One region of the Rhodoferax sp. GW822-FHT04A08 genome, then DNA from elsewhere that is predicted to be linked to it. Evidence: riboswitches for the same ligand, from Rfam matches in the RefSeq annotation. Region 1 holds a riboswitch; the other holds the start of a gene.
The links. Region 1 has a riboswitch for thiamine pyrophosphate ahead of thiM (hydroxyethylthiazole kinase). Riboswitches for the same ligand answer to the same signal wherever they lie in the genome.

Region 1 (3,412 bases):
CACGGCCAGGCTGTCGGCCCCGGCCTGCAACACGGCAGCAGCGTTGTGGGCATGGATGCCGCCAATGGCCACCAGCGGCAGCGGCGTTGCGGCGCGTGCGCGCTGCAGACCATCCAGTCCCCAGGGCGTGGCGGTATCGGTCTTGGTGGGAGTGGCATAGACCGGGCTCACGCCTAGATAGTCCACCGGCAGGCTCGCGCTTTGCATCACTTCGTCCAGTGTCTCCACCGACCAGCCGATGAAGACCCCCGGCGGGAGCAAGGCGCGTGCCGCTGCCACCGGCAGATCGCTTTGCCCCAGATGCACACCCTGTGCGCCACACGCCAGGGCAATGTCCAGCCTGTCGTTGATGATGAGCGGAATCTGCAAGGGCTGCAGCAGGTCCATCAGGGCCATGGCCAGCGCGTGGAAGTCGCGGCTGTTTGCGTGCTTCTCGCGCAGTTGCACGCAGGTCACGCCGCCCTGAACTGCGGCTTGCACCACATCGGTCAAGGTGCGACCTTTCAGGCTGGGTTGGTCGGTGACCAGATACAGGCGCAGAGCTTCGCGCAGCCGCTCGCGGCTCCAGGGTGTGGCCTGAGCGTGAGTTACCAAGGCTTGAATTCCATCTTCAGGCGCTGCTCAAACGTGGCCTGGTCCAGCAACTGCAATTCGTCGAGCATGATCACCTGCATGCTGCCCACGCCCTGGCGGCGTACCACGGCCTTTTCGGCAGCCACTTCACCGACCACGCCCATCAACGCCATGGCAGAGACTGTGGCGCGCCAGGCGTCGGGCTGCACGGCGCAGAAGGCGCCGATCAGGGCCGTAGCCGAGCAGCCCACGCCGGTGATGCGGGTCATCCATTCATGGCCGTTGCTCAGCAGCGCCCAGCGCTTGCCGTCCACGATATGGTCGGTCGGGCCGCTCACGCACACCACGCCGCCGGTGCGCGCCACCAGGGCGCGCGCCGCACCCAGCGCATCGTTGGATGCGGCGCTGCTGTCCACGCCCTTGGTCTGCACGTTGGAGCCGGCCACGCTCATGATCTCCGAGCCATTGCCGCGGATGACGGTGGGCGAGGCGGTGCCCAGCAGCAGCTCGATGCTCTCGTTGCGGTAGGCCGTGGCACCGGCACCCACCGGGTCCAGCACCGTGGGAATACCGCGCTGCGTGGCGGTCTGCAAGGCCAGGCGCATGCTCTCGATCCAATAGGGCTCCAGCGTGCCGATGTTGAGCACCAGCGACTGCGCGATGCTGGCCATGGCCTGCACCTCTTCGCGGGCATGGGCCATCACGGGCGAAGCACCGGCGGCCAGTAGTACATTGGCGTTGAGGTTCATCACGACGAAGTTGGTGATGCTGTGCACCAGGGGAGCACGCTCACGCACAGCGGTGACGTCGGCCCAGATATCGGCGGGGGAGAGCAGGTCGGTCATGGTCTTCCTAGTGTGGTCAGGGACCGGGACCATGCAGGTGGCAGTGAAGCGAGCTTCCCTACGCTGGCATGACCCAGATCAGGTTCAAAGAGTATTTCTCAGCCGCCGACGGCGGCACCTCTAGCAGGGGGGATTATCGGCGATGTTGCATTGCCAGCAACAAAGGTCTCACTTCATTTTGGAGGCCAGTTTGATGGTTTCTCCCGCAATGGCAAACAGGCCGTGCCCGCGGTGGTGCAGCGTGGCCGGTTTCTTGAGAGACGCGTCCACCCAGGCCTGCACCACTTCCAACACAAAGAAGCCATAGCGATTGACCATGCGTGTATCAAACACCCGGCACTCCAGACTGGCATAGCACTCTGCCACCAGGGGAGGGGCCACTTGAGAAGCTGCCACGCGGGTCAGGTCGAAGGCCTGGAACTTGTCCAAGTCTCGGCCCGTGCTGTTGCCGCATTGCACGACCTTCTTGGCCAGGTTGGCGGTGGGAATGTTGAGCACGCATTCGCGCGTGGCCTTGAGCGCGGTATAGCTGAAGTCACCAGTGCTCACCACGCATCCCACCAGCGGTGGCTCAAACTCCAACATGGTGTGCCACGACAGGGCCATGACGTTGGAGTGGCCTTTGTGTGCAGTCGTCAGCAGCAACACCGGGCCAGGCTCCAGCAGTCCATACACCTTGGCAAGGGGAAATGATCGCTTGGACATGTACGCAGACTCCTGATGCGCGGGGCTTGGCAGCGGGTCCGGTTCACTGTACTCCTGCACGCAATCGTTTCAAGAGGTGCAATGGTGCGAATCTGTTTTAGATCAAGAGTTGGGGCCATCCCTGGCATAGAATGGCCCGAAAGCTATAAGCCCGCGACAGAGTGAGACCGTGTGGCTCTGGGAGGGGCCGCAATGTTTTTCTTCTTCCCTGCAAACTAGGATCAGCCAGGCCTGATCGGTTCTTCGTACCCAAGAAGTCCGCTTCCCGTCAAAGGGGGGCGATTTAATTCTGGCTCCTTGTCGAGCCACGGCGGATGAACCTGTGCAGTGCAAACCGCATGGCCACCTGCCAAACCCCAGGAGGTGCGATATGGATATTGGAACGGACGGGGATAGTTCTGCAGCACCACCAGAGCCCGACCTGAATGCACTCCATGTGCGGCAAGCAGACCGGCAGGAGCGCCGTGCGGTCATCAGCCAGTTGACCTCCAGGCAGTTGGTTCACGAATTGCGTGTGCACCAGATCGAGCTGGAGTTGCAAAACGAGGAGCTTAGGCGCATGCAGAATGAGCTGGCCGATGCCCGCAGCCGGTACTTCGATTTATATGACCTTGCACCCGTGGGCTACTGTACTGTCAGCGAAGGCGAAATCATCCTGGAGGCCAACCTCACTGCCGGCAGCCTGCTGGGTTTGCCGCGTGACGCCATGGTGGGGAAGCGGGTACAGAATTTCATATTGGCTGCTGACCAGGACGTCTACTATCTGCATCGCATGCGGCTTTTTGATACCGGACTGCCGCAGTCCTGTGAGGTGCGGCTGCTGCGCGCCGATGGCAGCACGTTCTGGGGTCTGCTGCGCTCCACATTTGACTCGGGCACAAGTGCCAATGCCTTGCACCGTCTGGTGCTGACCGATGTCGACGAACGCAAGCTGGTACAGGACCACATACGCATCAGCGACATTGCGCTCAAGGCTGTGTCTCAAGGCGTATTGATTGCCAGCCCCGACTTGCGCGTGGTCTCTGCGAACCAGGCCTTCCTGTCGATGACGGGCTACAAAGAGTCCGAGCTTACGGGCGTTTCGTGCAGCGTATTCAATGGGCCACAGACCAATGCGGACACGCTCGCCGCGTTCATGCTGGCCGTCAAGGAGCAGCGCGATTTCAGCGGCGAATTCGTCAACTATCGCAAGGACGGAAGCCATTTCTGGAATTTGCTGACCATGTCTCCTGTGCGCGACGATCAAGGGCGGCTGACGCATTTCATCAGCATCAATACCGACGTCAGTG
Region 2 (3,412 bases), on a different contig from region 1:
GGCCTATCACGACATCCTGACCGAGCTGCCCAATCGCGCGCTGTTCAAAGACCGCCTTGGCCTGGCATTGCTGCAGGCCAAGCGCAACGAGACCAATCTGGCGGTGATGTTCATTGATCTGGACCGCTTCAAGGTGGTGAACGACACGCTGGGCCATGGCGCAGGCGATGCCCTGCTGCAGCAGGTGGCCACGCGGCTCAAGGCCTGTCTGCGCCGCTGCGACACGCTCTCGCGCCTGGGAGGTGACGAATTCACCGCCGTGCTGCCAGAGCTGAGCGACCGCCAGGACGCCGCGCTGATCGCGGGCAAGTTTGTGGACTGTCTGCGCCAGCCGTTTCAGGTGGCTGGTCAGCCCGTGCACGTGTCGGCCAGCATTGGTGTTGCCCTGTACCCCTACGACGGTTCGCAGCAGGAGGAACTGGTGCGCAATGCCGACATCGCCATGTACCACATGAAGTCGCAGGGCAAGAACGGCTACGCGTTCTTCCATGCCAGCCTGCTCGAAACCTCGTACCAGAAGATCGTGCTAGAGCATGACCTGCACATGGCCCTGGAGCGCGGCGAGCTGGAAATGTTCTACCAGCCGCAAGTGGACATCAGCACCCAGAAGATCATCGGCGCCGAGGCGTTGATGCGCTGGAACCATCCCGCGCGCGGCTTCATGGGAGCCGGCGAATTCCTGCCGTTTGCCGAAGAGAGCGGCCTGATCCTGCCTATCAGTGACTGGATGCTGGAGGCCATTTGCCGTGACTTCCTGGAGTGGACGGCACTTGGGGGCGACTCCATGCGCCTGTCGCTCAACATCTCTCCGCAGTACCTGGACCGGGGTGACTTCTTCGAGAAGCTCAAGAACGCGCTGGTGCGCCACCAAATCCCGCCCGGGCAGATCGAGGTCGAGGTGACCGAGAACATCTGCATCCGCAATCCGCAAAATGCCATCGATCAGCTCGACAAGCTCTGCCAACTGGGCGTGAGCGTGGCGATCGACGACTTCGGGACGGGCTATTCATCGCTGTCGTATCTGCACCGCTTCCCTATCCATACCATCAAGATCGATCGCTCCTTTGTCATGGAAATCCAGGACTCGGGTGCCCAGTTCCCGGTGGTGCTGGCCATTGTGGCCATCGCGCAGGGCCTGGGCCTGAACCTGGTATCGGAAGGGGTGGAAACGGCCGTGCAGGCCAAGTACCTCGCCGACGCGGGCTGCAGGATCATGCAGGGCTTTCTCTACCATCAGCCCATGGCGCAGGGCAAGTTGGTGGAGCTGCTTTCGGCGCAAGCGTCGGGTGGCGCAGAGCTGCACACACTCAACTGAATCCAATTTCGCATACACTGGCCGGGCTTGTCGGGGCGCCGTAGACGAAAGTCGAGGCTGAGACCACTTTGGTGGAACCCGCTGAACCTGATCGGGGTCATTCCCGCGTAGGGAACAACGCATATTGGCACCGGTCCCACCTGGCAATTCCCAGGGCACAACCCGGCCGCCCAGGCAGGCTCCATTCTTTACAACCGGAGACCGCCTTGACCCAAACATCGAACACCGTAGATACCGCGGGCCTTGCCAGCCGCATCACCCGCACGCCTTTCCCGGGCTCTTCCCGCATCCATATCCAGGGTTCGCGCCCGGACATCCGCGTGCCGTTTCGCGAAGTCACGCTCAGCGACACGCTGGTGCACACTGGCAGCGGTGAGCCGCGGCGCGAGCCCAATCCGGCCCTGCGGCTGTATGACTCTTCCGGCATTTACACCGATCCTTCGGTGCCCGTGGATATCACCCGCGGTCTGGCACCCTTGCGTGCCTCCTGGATCGCCGAGCGTGGCGACACCGAAGCGCTGCCGGGTATCAGCAGTGCCTACGGACGCCAGCGCCTGCAGGATCCGCGTCTACAGGCCTTGCGCATGGCCCACACCCCGGTACCGCGCCGCGCCAAGGCGGGCGCCAACGTGTCCCAGATGCACTATGCGAAGAAGGGCATCATCACGCCGGAGATGGAATACATCGCCATCCGCGAAAACCTGGTGCGCGCACAACTCCAGGAGCGCTTGGCCACCGAGCGTCTGCCCAAACCGGGCCAGGCCTTTGGTGCGTTGATGGCGCAGCAGGTCACGCCTGAGTTCGTGCGCGACGAAGTAGCTCGCGGCCGCGCCGTGATCCCCTCCAACATCAACCACCCCGAGAGCGAACCGATGATCATCGGCCGCAACTTTCTGGTGAAGGTGAATGCCAACATCGGCAATTCGGCGGTCACCTCGTCCATTGAGGAAGAAGTGGACAAGCTGGTCTGGTCCATCCGCTGGGGCGCCGACACGGTGATGGACCTCTCCACTGGCGACAACATCCACGAGACGCGTGAATGGATTCTGCGCAACTCACCCGTGCCCATCGGCACCGTGCCGATCTACCAGGCCTTGGAAAAGGTACATGGCCGCGCTGAAGACCTGAGCTGGGAACTGTTCCGCGATACGCTCATCGAGCAGGCCGAGCAGGGCGTGGACTATTTCACCATCCATGCCGGCGTGCGCCTAGCCTATGTGCCGCTCACCGCCAACCGCCTCACCGGCATCGTCTCGCGCGGCGGCTCCATCATGGCCAAGTGGTGCCTGTCGCACCACCGCGAGAGCTTTCTGTACGAGCACTTCGAAGACATCTGCGACATCATGAAGGCCTACGACGTGTGTTTCTCGCTTGGCGACGGCCTGCGTCCGGGCTCGATCGCCGACGCCAATGACGAAGCACAGTTCGCCGAACTGCACACCCTGGGCGAACTCACGCAGATTGCCTGGAAGCACGACGTGCAGGTGATGATTGAAGGGCCGGGTCACGTGCCGCTGCAACTGGTCAAGGAAAACGTGGACAAGCAACTGGAGGCCTGCTTCGAGGCGCCCTTCTACACCCTGGGCCCGCTGATCACGGACGTGTCGCCGGGCTACGACCACATCTCCTCAGCCATGGGTGCTGCCAACATTGGCTGGTACGGCACGGCCATGCTGTGCTACGTCACGCCCAAGGAGCACCTGGGCCTGCCCAACCGCGATGACGTCAAGCAGGGCCTGATCGCCTACAAGATTGCCGCCCACGCGGCTGACCTAGCCAAGGGATTCCCCGGCGCGCAGATGTGGGACAACGCCGTCTCCAAGGCGCGCTTCGAGTTCCGCTGGGAAGACCAGTTCCGCCTGGCGATCGACCCGGACACGGCCATGGCCTACCACGACGAAACGTTGCCCAAAGAGAACGCCAAGGTGGCGCATTTCTGCTCCATGTGCGGTCCCAAGTTCTGCTCCATGAAGATCTCGCAGGAAGTGCGTGACTTCGCGCGGCTGAACCCCGCCAGCACCACCTTGCAGGGCGCAGCGGGCGTGATCCCCATCCAGCAAGTCAGCTCGGCCTTGGACGAAAAGGCCCAGGAGTTCC

Region 2: it holds a riboswitch for thiamine pyrophosphate, as region 1 does, so the genes downstream of both, thiC (phosphomethylpyrimidine synthase ThiC) here and thiM (hydroxyethylthiazole kinase) in region 1, are expected to answer to the same signal.

Annotation. Positions count from the first base shown of each region.
Region 1 covers NZ_JBXAMW010000014.1:15,927-19,338, forward strand. Annotated here, with positions in the region: gene thiE (thiamine phosphate synthase) at 1-594, opposite strand, end outside; gene thiM (hydroxyethylthiazole kinase) at 588-1,418, opposite strand; TPP riboswitch at 1,457-1,550, opposite strand; gene AC1RMF_RS21085 (flavin reductase family protein) at 1,587-2,123, opposite strand; gene AC1RMF_RS21090 (sensor histidine kinase) at 2,494-3,412, shown strand, end outside.
Region 2 covers NZ_JBXAMW010000004.1:27,358-30,769, reverse strand. Annotated here, with positions in the region: gene AC1RMF_RS09795 (putative bifunctional diguanylate cyclase/phosphodiesterase) at 1-1,315, shown strand, start outside; TPP riboswitch at 1,337-1,446, shown strand; gene thiC (phosphomethylpyrimidine synthase ThiC) at 1,522-3,412, shown strand, end outside.